2 regions of the Klebsiella grimontii genome follow, and region 2 is predicted to be linked to the other one. Evidence: predicted binding sites of a transcription regulator. Region 2 holds the regulator's gene; the other holds the start of a gene.
The links. The regulator LexA, encoded in region 2, represses DNA repair genes until DNA is damaged. The targets are predictions, from matches to a motif close to TNCTGTATGTACATACAGNA.

Region 1 (7,331 bases), 740 kb from region 2:
CCCAGGTGACGACGTATTTTTCGCTCATGTGAAGTGTCCCAGCCTGTGTAATACGGCTTAAATAATGTTCGAGGGGGAAAATGGTTGCGCGAGATTATAGAGATCTGACGCGCTAAAAACCAGCGTTAAGCGGCCCCCGCGACTCTTTTTACGTGGTTTACACTACCAGAGTACACGGAAAGTGGTATTCTCAACCCCATCGCGCAAGCCCGGGCTTGTAGTGTATTTGATTGCTAACCCCTCGATCTGCAAACGACTTTTGCAGGTGATTGTAAGGAGACTTATCGTGTCTGAACTGTCTCAATTATCCCCGCAGCCGCTGTGGGATATTTTTGCCAAAATCTGCTCTATTCCTCACCCCTCCTATCACGAAGAACAGCTCGCTGAGCACATTATGGGCTGGGCAAAAGAAAAAGGCTTACACGCGGAACGCGACCAGGTTGGCAACATTCTGATTCGTAAAAGCGCGACTGCCGGTATGGAAAACCGTAAACCGGTGGTGCTGCAGGCGCACCTCGATATGGTGCCGCAGAAAAACAACGATACCGTTCACGACTTCGCTAAAGATCCTATTCAGCCGTATATCGACGGCGAGTGGGTTAAAGCGCGCGGCACCACCCTGGGCGCCGATAACGGTATCGGCATGGCCTCCGCATTGGCGGTGCTGGCCGACGACAACGTTGTTCACGGCCCGCTGGAAGTGCTGCTGACCATGACGGAAGAAGCCGGAATGGACGGCGCGTTTGGCCTGCAGGCTAACTGGCTGCAGGCGGACATCCTGATCAACACCGACTCCGAAGAAGAGGGTGAGATTTACATGGGCTGCGCCGGCGGGATCGACTTCACCTCTGACCTCGCGCTGACCCGTGAAGCCGTTCCGGCCGGTTTCCAGAGCTTTAAGCTGACCCTGAAAGGGCTGAAGGGCGGCCACTCCGGCGGCGAGATCCACGTTGGTTTAGGCAATGCCAACAAGCTGCTGGCACGCTTCCTCGCGGGCCATGCTGAAGAGCTGGATCTGCGCCTGGTCGATTTCAACGGCGGCACCCTGCGCAACGCTATTCCCCGTGAGGCGTTCGCTACTGTCGCCGTGGCCGCGAACAAAGTGGATACGCTGAAAGCGCTGGCTAATGAGTACCAGGCGATCCTGAAAAACGAGCTGGCGGCCAAAGAGAAAAACCTGACAGTACTGCTGGAATCGGTTGCGAACGACCAGCCTGCGCTGACGGCCCAATCTCGTGACACCTTTGTACGCCTGCTTAACGCCACGCCGAACGGCGTCATCCGCAACTCTGATGTGGCAAAAGGCGTGGTGGAAACCTCGCTGAACGTCGGCGTGGTGACCATGACCAGCGATAACGTGCAGATTCACTGCCTGATTCGCTCGCTGATCGACAGCGGTAAAGATTATGTCGTCAGCATGCTGGATTCTCTGGGCAAGCTGGCCGGCGCGAAAACCGAAGCGAAAGGCGCCTATCCTGGCTGGCAGCCGGACGCCAGCTCGCCGGTGATGCATCTGGTGCGTGAAACCTATCAGCGTCTGTTCAACAAGACGCCGAACATCCAGATTATCCACGCGGGCCTGGAGTGCGGTCTGTTCAAAAAACCGTATCCGGACCTGGACATGGTTTCTATCGGGCCAACCATTACCGGCCCCCACTCCCCGGACGAGCAGGTTCACATTGAAAGCGTTGGCCAGTACTGGACGCTGCTGACCGAGCTGCTGAAATCCATTCCGGCGAAGTAAGACAATTAAGGCCCACACCGCGAGGCGCGGGCCTTTTCTTTATAAGATGACCGTTCGAAAAGCCCGCCTTACCGATTGTGTATACCGGCCACGCGCATTTGCCGCCTTGAGTCATTGCAGGAAAGGCCTGCAAAGTGCGTTCTGAGTATTTAGCGCATCGATTTCCCGCCGCATCCGGTAATTAAGAAACCGCTCACCGCGCGCTTCAACCTGCTGTTGCTCAATTACGCTAAAACCGTGGCGTTCAAAAAAGGGCTTTGCCGTAATGCTGGCTTCTACCGTTAACACGCGTTCAGGCCGCCGTATAAGCAATGCGTTGAGCAATGCGCTGGCTATTCCCTGGCGGCTATAGTCGGGAGAAACAAACAGCAAATCAATATTGTCATCCACGGTGGTAATAAACCCGACCGGCGATGCCTCTTTTACCGCGACCAGTACCCGTGAAGCCGCTATTTTTTGCCGCCAGCGGGCTTCATCAACCTGAGCCCAGGCGGCAATTTGCCGGGGAGAATAATCGGCGCTGGCCGTCTCTTTAATCGCCCGCAAAAAAATCGCGCATAGCGTGGCAAAATCACGCTCTCCATACGGTCTTATTTTCGGCATTGTTATAACCCCAGAACCAATTGTCGCTCCAGCTGCGGATCGAGCAGCGTCACGTGCAGCCCTACCAGCCTGACTCCCCGACCTCCGCGCCGCTCGTTCCAGGCTTTATGGGCAGTGGTGATCAAATCATCTTTATTCAATCGGGGCCAGACATGCTCCTGAGTCGTGAGCTGGAAATCATTAAACTTCAGCTTGACCCCCTGCCGGGCGATCAGTAAATCCGGTTTAACCTTCGCCAGGCGCCGTTCCAGTTCCGGATAGAGATTCTCAATAATCGACTCACACTCCGCCCATTCGTGGATATCCTCTACCAGGGTTCGCTCAACGCCCACCGATTTGCGCTGGCGCTCGCTGCTGATTTCTCGTTCATCAATTCCCTGGCTGCGCTCCCATAGTATCCGCCCGAATTTACCAAAGCGCTTGAGCAACATCGCCAGATCGCTGTTCTGCACATCTGCACAGGTCCTCAGCCCCATGCTTTCGAGCTTCGCGGCGGAAACTTTGCCGACGCCCGGGATCTTCGCTAGCGGCAACGTTTTGACAAACTCCGCGACCTGATGCGGCGCAATCACAAACTGGCCGTTGGGTTTATTCAGGTCCGAGGCGATTTTTGCGAGAAACTTTACTGGCGCAATGCCTGCGGAGGCGGTCAAATTTAGCTCACGATGGATGGTCTCGCGGATCTCCTGCGCCATCAGCGTCGCTGACCCCTGACAATGAACGCTGTCGCTAACGTCCAGATAGGCTTCGTCCAGCGATAAAGGCTCGATTAGCGAGGTATAGCGGGAAAAAATCTCCCGGATATGGTTCGACGCCTCTTTATAAGCATCAAAGCGGCCGGGAAGCAGCGTCAGGTGAGGACAAAGCTTGAGCGCTGTGGCGGTGGGCATGGCGCTACGCACGCCGAATTTACGCGCCGGATAGTTGGCCGTACTGATCACACCGCGCTGCACCCGGCTACCGCCAATGGCGATAGGGATGTCGCGCAGTGCCGGGTTGTCCCGCATCTCCACCGCCGCGAAGAAGCAGTCCATATCAACGTGGATGATCTTACGCATAGCCAAACCTTAGACTGTACATGCGTACAGTATAGCAAAAGTCGGCGAAATTTAATCTTTTAAAAACCCTCGCCATAAAAAACGTGCTACAACATAAAAGTGCAACAAATATGATTTATTTTTCATATGGTTATATTAATGAACAGGGTGAATGTAATCATGAAATCAATACTTACTGCGCTTGGTTTGCTTATTGCCAGCAGCGCCTGCGCTGCGCCGCAGCTCATTGCTCATCGGGGAGGCACCGGCGATGCGCCGGAAAACACCCTTCCGGCGATAAAACTGGCGCTGGAGAATAAGGCCGAGGCGATTTGGATAACGGTACAATTAAGCCATGATGGCGTTCCGGTCTTATATCGCCCGAGCGATTTATCCGCCCTGACTGACCATACCGGGAAGGTCTCAAGCTTTAGCGCTGCCGAACTGGCCCGCATGGACGCGGGATGGAAATGGGGCGGTGAAACTCACCCCTGGCGCGGAAAAAATGCCACCATTCCAACGCTGCAATCAGTGCTGGAGCAATGGCCGCAGACCTTCTTTTACATCGATATTAAATCGCCTGATGCCGACCCGGCAATGATGGCTTCGCGTCTTAGTGAAGTATTGCAAACAACCCATAGCCTCTCGCGCGTACGCGTTTATTCCACCGAAGACCGCTATATCGCGGCGCTACCGGAATCTATTCCCCATTTCGTCAGCCGGGGCGAAACGCGAACGAAGCTGGCTAATATTTCCCTTAGCCACCAGTGCCAGCCAACCACGCAGCCGGGCGATGACTACTGGTACGGTCTGGAGCTGAAACGCAAGGTAGAAATCGTGGAGAAGTTCACCCTCGGCGAAGGCGTGTCGCCAGCCACCCTCACCTGGGATAAAGAAGCCATGGACTGTTTCCGCTCTCAGGGCAAAGCCCATATTGTCTTCTTCGGCATTAATAGCGCCGATGATTTTCGTAAGGCAAGCGAGCTGGGAGCCGATGGCGTGATGGTAGACTCGCCGGCGAAAGCGAAAACCTGGTAAATCGTAAAAGGCCGCGATAAGCGGCCTGCTGTTTAAATGATGCGATCCCGTTTGCGCTGCGCTTCGCGAGCCATGCGTTTTTTACGCGCATCGCAAGGTTCAGGACAGTCGCAGACCTTTTCCAGACCCAGCGATGAGATCCCGCCGCAGCTGCCCTGAAGAGTTTTGCGCTTGATCAGGTACCCTAGCGACATTCCCAGAATAACCAGCGCGAAAATCACGAAGGTCGCGACAAATACCGTCAGCATCATCAGCCTCCAAAATCGTCCAGCATGATGTTTTCATCCTCAACGCCGAGATCTTTAAGCATTTTGATAACCGCGGCGTTCATCACCGGCGGCCCGCACATGTAAAACTCACAATCTTCCGGCGCCGGGTGATCGCGCAGATAGTTTTCATACAGGACGTTATGAATGAAGCCAGTATGGCCGGTCCAGTTATCTTCCGGCTGCGGATCGGAGAGCGCCACGTGGAAGGTAAAGTTCGGGTTTTCCCGTGCCAGCTGTTCAAACTCGTCATCATAGAACATTTCTCGCAGAGACCGCGCACCGTACCAGAAACTGATTTTACGTGTGCTGTGTAGCCGCTTAAGCTGGTCGAAAATATGCGAGCGCATCGGCGCCATCCCCGCCCCGCCGCCGATAAACACCATCTCCGCCTGCGTTTCTTTGGCAAAGAACTCCCCAAACGGCCCGGAAATCGTCACTTTATCGCCAGGCTTCAGCGACCAGATATACGAGGACATAATCCCCGGCGGCGCATCAGGCACCTGCGGCGGCGGCGTGGCAATACGCACGTTGAGCATAATGATGCCCTTCTCTTCCGGATAGTTAGCCATGGAGTAGGCGCGTAACGTGGGCTCTTTCACGTCAGAGACATAGCGGAAAAGATTAAATTTATCCCAGTCGCCGCGATACTCGTCCGGAACGTCAAAGTCGGCATAGGCGACTTTGTGCGATGGACACTCGATCTGAATATACCCGCCGGCGCGGAACGGAACCGCGTCACCGTCAGGCACGCGCAGCTTCAGCTCCTTGATGAAAGTGGCCTTGTTATCGTTCGAGATAACTTCACACTCCCACTTCTTAACGCCAAAAATCTCCTCTGGCAGCTCGATTTTCATGTTCTGCTTCACCGCGACCTGGCAGGCCAGGCGGCAGCCCTCTCTCGCCTCACGCTTAGTGATATGAGAGAGTTCGGTAGGCAGGATATCACCGCCACCCTCTTTCACCGTCACCCGGCACTGGCCGCAGGAGCCCCCGCCGCCGCAGGCCGACGAAACGAAGATACCGTTGCTGGAGAGCGTATTCAGCAGCTTGTCGCCCGCCGGAGTACGAATCTGTTTATCCGCCTCATTATTGATTTCAATGACCACGTCGCCCGCATTCACCAGCTTCGAACGCGCGGCCAGTATCAGCCCCGATAGCACCAGGACGATCAGCGTGAACATCACTACGCCAAGAATAATTTCCATACTTTCCGCCCTTATAGCTGCACACCGGAGAATGACATAAAGCCCAGCGCCATCAGACCTGTGGTAATAAAGGTGATCCCTAACCCACGCAGACCCGCGGGCACGTTTGCGTATTTCATTTTTTCACGGATACCCGCCATCGCCACAATTGCCAGCAGCCAGCCGATGCCGGAACCAAAGCCGTAAACGATCGACTCGCTGAAGTTATAGTCACGCTGCACCATGAAGGAGACACCGCCAAAAATCGCACAGTTGACGGCAATCAGCGGCAGGAAGATCCCCAGAGCGTTATAGAGCGTCGGGAAGTACTTATCGAGGATCATCTCGAGGATCTGAACCAGCGCGGCAATAACGCCAATGAAGGTAATAAAGTTCAGAAAGCTCAGATCAACGCCTTCCACCAGCGCGCCGTCGCGCAGCACCAGGTTGTAAACCAGATTGTTAATGGGTACCGCCAGCCCAAGCACGACCGTTACCGCAACGCCGAGCCCGAAAGCGGTCGACACTTTTTTCGATACCGCGAGGAAGGTACACATCCCAAGAAAGAAGGCCAGCGCCATGTTTTCAACAAACACGGCGCGGACAAACAGGCTAATGTAATGAGCCATAATCGGTTACTCCTTTTCCTGCTGTTCAGGCTTCCAGCTACGCACCGCCCAAATCAACAAACCGATAATGAAGAACGCACTCGGCGCCAGAAGAAACAGGCCATTTGGCTGATACCAGCCGCCGTTCTGCACCGTTTCCAGCACCGTGATGCCAAACAGTTTGCCGCTGCCAATGAGCTCGCGCAGAAAGCCGACAAGCAACAGGATCGCGCCGTATCCTAGACCGTTGCCAATACCGTCCATAAAGCTTGCCAACGGCGGCGACTTCATGGCATAGGCTTCCGCCCGCCCCATTACGATACAGTTGGTAATGATAAGGCCGACGAATACCGATAGCTGTTTGGAGGTTTCATAAGCAAAAGCGCGCAGCAGTTGGTCAACGACAATAACCAGCGAAGCGATAATCGCCATCTGCACAATGATGCGCACGCTATTCGGAATGTGGTGGCGGATCATGGAGATAAACATGCTGGAGAAAGCCGTAACCAGCGTCACCGCGATGGTCATCACAAAAGCCGTCTCCAGCTTGGTGGTCACCGCCAGCGCGGAGCAGACGCCCAGGACCTGCAGCGTGATAGGGTTATTAGCGATAAGCGGCCCCACCAGCACGCGCTTCATTTCTTTCATGTCGCCTAAATCAGCCATTATTCAGCCCCCCTTCACGTACCTTATGCAGGAATGGACCAAAGCCCAGTTCGCCCATCCAGAAATCAAAACTATGCTGCACACCGTTGGAAGTCAGCGTCGCGCCCGACAGGCCATCCACGGCGTGCAGGTCGCCCGGACGCGCGCCGCCTTTAACGATTCTCAGCGCAGGCATACCTTTA
Region 2 (7,331 bases):
TCCACCTTTATCAGCAGTGTAAAAGGCAAGGGGTGACCGTCTCCCCGCAATGCTGATGTTTAGGCACAGCCTTTAGGTGCGTCCGTTCGGGCGCACTTTTTTTTAGCGCGCGGCGGCCTCTGTTGCACGGCTGTTGCGCGGATGATCGTATATTGACGTTTGCCCGCCCCCCATCCTCCATTCTGCGATACAATACCTTTACGTTATGTACCGGAGATTCAGGCATGCCACATTCCGCGCTTACGCAACTGCGTGCGCTGCGTTATTTTGCCGAGATACCCCCGCTGGATGCGCATCTGCGCGACTGGCTATTGCTGGAAGACTCAATGACCAAACGCTTTGAGCAGCAGGGGAAGAAAGTCAGCGTCATCATGGTTAACGAAGGCTTTGTTGGATGCGAGGCGCTGGCCGGTGAGGAGTCCCTGTTACCGAGCGAACCCCGCTACTGGCTGCGGGAAATCATTCTTTGCGCCAACGGTGAACCCTGGCTGGCCGGTCGCACCATCGTGCCGGAATCAACGCTGAGCGGCCCTGAACTGGCGCTACAACAGCTGGGACAAACGCCGTTGGGCCGCTATCTCTTCACGTCATCGACGCTAACCCGCGATTTTATTGAAATTGGTCGTCATGCAGAGCTGTGGGGGCGCCGTTCCCGCCTCCGGTTGAGCGGCAAACCGCTGCTGCTGACGGAACTGTTTTTGCCTGCATCGCCGTTGTATTGAGAGGAAAATGAAATGGAGTGGAGTCTGACGCAGAACAAGCTGCTGGCGTTTCATCGCCTGATGCGTACTGACAAACCGATCGGCGCGCTGCTGCTGCTGTGGCCGACGCTGTGGGCGCTATGGGTGGCGACGCCGGGGATACCGCCGCTATGGATCCTCGCCGTTTTCGTCGCCGGCGTCTGGCTGATGCGCGCCGCTGGCTGCGTGGTCAACGACTATGCCGATCGCAAGTTTGACGGTCACGTCAAACGTACGGCCCGCCGCCCGCTGCCGAGCGGCGATGTGAGCGAAAAAGAGGCGCGAACGCTGTTTGTTGTGCTGGTGCTGCTTTCATTCCTGCTGGTGTTGACCCTGAACACCATGACCATTCTGCTGTCGATAGCGGCGCTGGCCCTGGCGTGGGTGTATCCGTTTATGAAACGCTACACCCACCTGCCGCAGGTCGTACTGGGCGCGGCGTTCGGCTGGTCGATCCCGATGGCGTTTTCGGCGGTGAGCGAGTCGCTGCCGCTGAGCTGCTGGCTGATGTTCCTCGCCAATATCCTATGGGCGGTGGCCTACGACACCCAGTATGCGATGGTCGATCGCGATGATGACGTCAAAATCGGTATCAAATCGACGGCGATCCTGTTTGGCGACAACGATCGCTTAATCATTGGTATCTTACAGGTGGCGGTACTGGGCCTGATGGCCGCGGTGGGCTGGCTGAGCGGGCTGGGCTGGGAGTATTACTGGTCGTTGTTTATCGCCGCGGCGCTGTTCGCCTGGCAGCAGAAGCTAATATTTAAACGCGAACGCGATGCCTGCTTTAAGGCGTTTATGAACAATAACTACGTTGGGCTGGTGCTGTTTCTTGGCCTGGCGATGGGATATATGCAGTAGCGCTGTGGGTTTCCCGGCTTGCGGCGTAAACGCCAAAGCCGGGCTACAAAACCGCATGGTCCGGTAGCCCGGCGCAGGCCGGGATATCTTGTTAAACGTTACGCTTCATCCTGGGTAACGCTTTCAATCGTTAACCGCACATCAGAAGTAATCAGATCCGCCAGCATGCGGTAGATCTTCAACGTCTCTTCCGGCTCGGCGTCGCCGGTATCGCTGATATAGCCTTCGTCGCGCAGGGTCAGCACCAGCGTGCTGAACACCGCTTTATCGAAGAACTCCGGCGCATTGATGCCGTGCAGAACGGACAGGCGCTGCGCCACGGTGCGGCTCTCTTTCTCCAGCGAACTGCGGTTGATTGACGGGTTGGCGCTCAGCAGCCAGAAGGTGATGGCGTAGCGCTGCAGCGTTTCGCGCGCGCCTGCGGCCAGCAGCTGCAGAGAACGGGCGTGAGACGGATTAACGCTCACCTCATCGTCGTTCAGGGCGATCAGACCCTGACGCTGCATCTCGGCGATCAGCGCATCGACGACGCCCGCCAGCTCCGCTTTTTCCCAACGCAGGAACAGCTCGGCCTTGAGGAACGGATAGAACATCTCGACGTGACGCAGAATTTCGGCGCGGGTAATACGACGATGCTGAGTGACGATGGCGGCTAACAGCGACGGCATCACCAGCATATGGGCGATGTTGTTGCGGTAATAGGTCATCAGGACGGCCTGCTCGCGCGGTAGAATGATGATATCGCCAATCGTATCTTTCTCGACTTCGAACTTGTTCATCTGCAGCGCGTGGTCGATAAGCTCGCTGGCTGAGGCCGCAGGCGTGGTCGCATCCGCTGAATATGGCACGTTGCGCAGCAGGGCGAGATAGCACTCCAACTGCTCGGTGAGCTGCTCGCGGGTCAGCGAACGCTGACGCGACGCCAGCAGCGCGGTACAGCACAGGTTCATGGCGTTTGCCGCGCCGGCATTATTGATGCGTACCATCAGATCCGAGGCGATGTTATTCACCGTCGGCGTCAGCCAGGAAGGACGGACCGCTTCGATAGGGTCGATAGATTCGCGCCAGTCCGGCACGTGCTGGTTCAGATAGGCCATCAGCGGCAGCGGTTCGCCGAAGTTAACGTAGCCCTGGCCGAGATTGCGCAGCTTGCTCAAGCCGCGCAGCATCTGCGGCAGACTCTCTTTCTCTTTCGTCGCGCCGCGCAGCTCTTTGGCGTAGGTGCCGACCTCCATCACGTGCTCGTAGCCGATGTAAATCGGCACCAGGGTGATAGGGCGGTTACCGCCGCGCAGCATCGCCTGGATGGTCATCGACAGGGTGCCGGTTTTCGGATCCAGCAGACGACCGGTACGTGAACGACCGCCCTCAACGAAGTACTCCACCGAATAGCCGCGGCTAAACAGCTCGCCAAGATATTCGCGGAATACGGTTGAGTAGAGCTTATTGCCCTTGAACGTGCGGCGAATAAAGAACGCGCCGCCGCGACGGAAAATCGGCCCGGCGGGCCAGAAGTTCAGGTTGATGCCGGCAGCGATATGCGGCGGCACCAGGCCCTGATGATAAATGACGTAAGAGAGCAGCAGATAGTCCATATGGCTGCGGTGGCACGGGACGTAGACTATCTCGTGGCCTTCGTGCGCCAGCTGGCGGACACGCTCGGCGTTATGGACGTTGATACCCTGATACAGCCGGTTCCAGGTAAAGCCCAGCACGCGGTCGGTCAAGCGAATCATCTCATAGGAGAAGTTCGCGGCGATCTCTTCCATCAGGGCGATAGCGTTTTGCTGAGCCTTCTCATGGGAAATTTTCTTGCTGCGCGCTTCGTCTTCTACCGCGCGGGCAATGGCTTTTGACGCCAGCAGTTTATTAAACAGATCCTGGCGCGCAGGCAGGCGCGGGCCAACCGCCGCCAGGCGCTGGCGGGCGAAGTGCATGCGCGCCACGCGGGCCAGCTTCTGAGCGATAGTTTTATCGGTACCGTGCTCGTCCGCCATCTTGCGCAGCGAGACCGAAGGCGAGAAACGGACGAAGCTATCGCGGCCCAGCCACAGAACGGCGAAGAATTTTTGAATGCCGTTGAGCATACGCAGCGGCGGGTTAACCTCGCCTTTTTCACGCCCCGGCGCGCGACCGAACATCACCGAAACCGGCACCATCTGCACGTCAAGATCGGGATGATTGCGGTGTAAATCCAGATAGTCGTGAAAGAGCTTGATAGACTCTTCTTTCGGCGTGTAATAGGTGAACACGCGCGGCCCGCCGTGGATAAATACGTAGCGCGGAAGCAGGGCGCCGTCGATCTCGAGCGGCTCCAGCGGGTCCGGTAACTCATGTTCCAGACATTGCGCGCGCAGCGTCAGCAGGTCCGCCTTCGAATTGTAGGGCAGGACGTACATAATGGGACGCGAGGTATCCAGGCCTAATTCCTGCGCAGGTTGCGCCGGAATCGACTTGCTTTTTACCAGCGCCCTTAATGGTAAATTCAGTAATTTATAGTAAATTCGTTGCCAGCCAGACATAGACGATGTGAAGCCTCTGGTTAATCATGCAAATGCGCCGCAAGAATAACAGAAAGTGCGCAAAATTTCCGTTGTAACGCGGCAAACGCGTACACTCATTGACGTCATTTACATAAAAAGGTTTGTTTGATGGCCAATAATACCACTGGGTTAACCCGAATTATTAAAGCGGCCGGGTATTCCTGGAAAGGATTCCGTGCGGCGTGGGTCAATGAGGCCGCATTTCGTCAGGAAGGCATCGCGGCCGTTATTGCCGTGGCGATCGCCTGCTGGTTAGACGTCGATGCCATCACGCGGGTGCTGCTCATTAGCTCGGTCCTGTTAGTGATGATAGTTGAAATTATCAATAGCGCGATTGAGGCGGTGGTTGACCGTATCGGTCCCGAGCATCATGAGCTTTCGGGGCGAGCGAAAGATATGGGATCGGCGGCGGTACTGCTGGCGATTATCATCGCGCTGATCGCGTGGGGAACGCTGCTGTGGGCGAACTACCGCTAAGTCTTGTCGTAGCTGCTCGCAAAACGGAAAGAAACTCCTGATTTTTGTGTGAAATGTGGTTCCAAAATCACCGTTAGCTGTATATACTCACAGCATAACTGTATATACACCCAGGGGGCGGAATGAAAGCGTTAACGACCAGGCAGCAAGAGGTGTTTGATCTCATTCGGGATCATATCAGCCAGACGGGCATGCCGCCGACGCGTGCGGAGATTGCTCAGCGCTTGGGGTTTCGCTCCCCAAACGCGGCGGAAGAGCATCTGAAAGCGCTGGCGCGTAAAGGCGCAATCGAGATCGTTTCCGGCGCCTCCCGCGGTATTCGTCTGCTGACGGAAGAAGAAACCGGTCTGCCGCTTATTGGCCGCGTCGCGGCAGGTGAGCCGCTGCTAGCGCAGCAGCACATTGAAGGCCACTACCAGGTGGACCCGGCCATGTTTAAGCCGAACGCCGATTTTCTGCTGCGTGTTAGCGGTATGTCGATGAAGGATATCGGTATTCTCGATGGCGACCTGCTGGCTGTCCATAAAACGCAGGATGTGCGCAATGGTCAGGTGGTTGTGGCGCGTATCGACGAAGAAGTGACCGTGAAGCGTCTGAAAAAACAGGGTAACGTCGTGGAATTGCTGCCGGAAAACAGCGAATTCTCGCCGATCGTGGTCGACCTTCGCGAACAAAGCTTTACTATTGAAGGCCTGGCCGTCGGCGTTATCCGCAACGGCAACTGGCAATAATCTCTTCATCTCGCAGCATCATCATCTGAAGCATGATGCTGCGTCGTTTTTCCTCATTTAGGCGCTTTCTCCATGCTTTTTAACGCCGCCGACAAAGCCCTGTGGCGCTTAGCGCTGCCCATGATCTTCTCCAATATCACCGTTCCGCTGCTGGGGCTGGTGGATACCGCCGTTATTGGTCATCTCGACAGCCCGATTTATCTGGGCGGCGTGGCGGTTGGCGCAACGGCGACCAGCTTCCTCTTTATGCTGCTCCTTTTTCTGCGTATGAGCACCACCGGGCTGACGGCGCAGGCGTTTGGCGCCAGGGATCCGCAGCGGCTGGCGCGCGCGCTGGTGCAGCCGCTGGGCCTGGCGCTGGCCGCCGGGCTGGCGATTGTGCTTTTCAGGATCCCGTTGATAAACCTGGCGCTGCATATTGTCGGCGGTAGCGAAGCGGTGCTTGAACAGGCCCGACGCTTCCTTGAGATTCGCTGGCTAAGCGCGCCGGCCTCGCTGGCGAATCTGGTTCTGCTGGGTTGGCTGCTGGGCGTACAGTACGCCAGAGCGCCGGTGATTCTGCTGGTGGTCGGCAACGTCCTCAACATTGTGCTCGATTTATGGCTGGTGATGGGCCTGCATATGAACGTGCAGGGGGCGGCGCTGGCGACGGTCATGGCAGAATACGCCACTTTCTTTATCGGACTGCTTATGGCGCGGCGCGTACTGGCGCTGCGCGGCGTATCCCTGTCGATGCTGAAAAACGCCTGGCGCGGCGATATACGCCGTCTGCTGGCGCTGAATCGCGACATCATGCTGCGCTCGCTGCTGCTACAGCTCTGCTTCGGGGCGGTGACGGTATTTGGCGCCCGCCTCGGCGCCGATATCGTCGCGGTCAATGCGGTCCTCATGACGATGCTGACCTTTACCGCCTATGCGCTGGACGGCTTTGCCTATGCCGTTGAGGCGCACTCCGGGCAGGCCTACGGCGCGCGTGACGACAGCCAACTGCTTGCGGTCTGGCATGCGGCCTGCCGCCAGTCAGGGTTGGTGGCGCTGGCGTTTGCGCTGATTTACGGCCTTGCCGGTGAACAAATTATCGCGTTGCTGACCTCGCTGCCTTCGCTACAGCAGTTGGCCGATCGCTATCTGGTCTGGCAGATGATCCTGCCGGTCATCGGCGTTTGGTGTTACCTGCTGGACGGTATGTTTATCGGCGCGACGCGCGGCGCGGAGATGCGCAACAGCATGGCGGTCGCGGCGGCAGGGTTTGCCCTGACGCTGTTAACCGTACCGGCGCTCGGTAACCACGGGCTGTGGCTGGCGCTGGCGGTATTTCTCGCCCTGCGCGGCGCTTCCCTGGCGGTTATCTGGCGGCGGCACTGGCAGCGTGGAACCTGGTTTTCATAGTGCATTTAGTTCATCTGATGGTTAAAGATTCCGAATAATAAATCTTACTCAGAATACTCATCTATAGTTAAGTCATGTCCGGTACACAGCGGGCTGTTCATTCACCGAACGATAACCGAACGATGAGGAATGCATGATGAATAAAGACGAAATCGGCGGTAACTGGAAACAGTTCAAAGGTAAAGCGAAAGAAAAATGGGGCAAGCTGACCGACGATGACATGACCGTCATTGAAGGCAAACGCGACCAGCTGGTGGGCAGAATTCAGGAACGTTACGGTTACGCCAAAGACCAGGCAGAGAAAGAAGTGACCGACTGGGAAACCAAAAACGACTATCGCTGGTAGCGAAAACGCCGTGTTTTAACCCACTGTTATTGCCTGCACGATCGGTACATGGAGGTACCGCTACCCTTGTTTCCCGCTGCGGCTAACGCCTCAGCGGGCTTTCTTTTTGATCTGGATGGTATGGTCGTGGTGGCAGTGGCCCGGCGTACTGCAGGCTTCCACTTCAACGCAGGCGGCGCACAGGCCATGAGCCTCAATGACGTTGTGGCGCAGAGCGAACCCCATTCTTGCCGCCAGCGTA

Region 1: a site for LexA is predicted at 3,418-3,437, ahead of dinB (DNA polymerase IV). Genes of this name have one in related genera too.

Annotation. Positions count from the first base shown of each region.
Region 1 is NZ_CP169721.1:4,587,302-4,594,632, forward strand. It holds gene gpt (xanthine phosphoribosyltransferase) at 1-28, opposite strand, end outside; gene pepD (cytosol nonspecific dipeptidase) at 287-1,744, shown strand; gene ACE3MN_RS21540 (GNAT family N-acetyltransferase) at 1,856-2,347, opposite strand; gene dinB (DNA polymerase IV) at 2,350-3,405, opposite strand; gene ACE3MN_RS21550 (glycerophosphodiester phosphodiesterase family protein) at 3,565-4,422, shown strand; gene nqrM ((Na+)-NQR maturation NqrM) at 4,455-4,670, opposite strand; gene nqrF (NADH:ubiquinone reductase (Na(+)-transporting) subunit F) at 4,673-5,896, opposite strand; gene nqrE (NADH:ubiquinone reductase (Na(+)-transporting) subunit E) at 5,908-6,504, opposite strand; gene ACE3MN_RS21570 (NADH:ubiquinone reductase (Na(+)-transporting) subunit D) at 6,511-7,149, opposite strand; gene ACE3MN_RS21575 (Na(+)-translocating NADH-quinone reductase subunit C) at 7,142-7,331, opposite strand, start outside.
Region 2 is NZ_CP169721.1:5,329,825-5,337,155, reverse strand. It holds gene malM (maltose operon protein MalM) at 1-36, shown strand, start outside; gene ubiC (chorismate lyase) at 225-722, shown strand; gene ubiA (4-hydroxybenzoate octaprenyltransferase) at 735-1,604, shown strand; gene plsB (glycerol-3-phosphate 1-O-acyltransferase PlsB) at 1,703-4,126, opposite strand; gene ACE3MN_RS24985 (diacylglycerol kinase) at 4,256-4,624, shown strand; gene lexA (transcriptional repressor LexA) at 4,747-5,355, shown strand; gene dinF (MATE family efflux transporter DinF) at 5,428-6,744, shown strand; gene ACE3MN_RS24970 (CsbD family protein) at 6,881-7,090, shown strand; gene zur (zinc uptake transcriptional repressor Zur) at 7,181-7,331, opposite strand, start outside.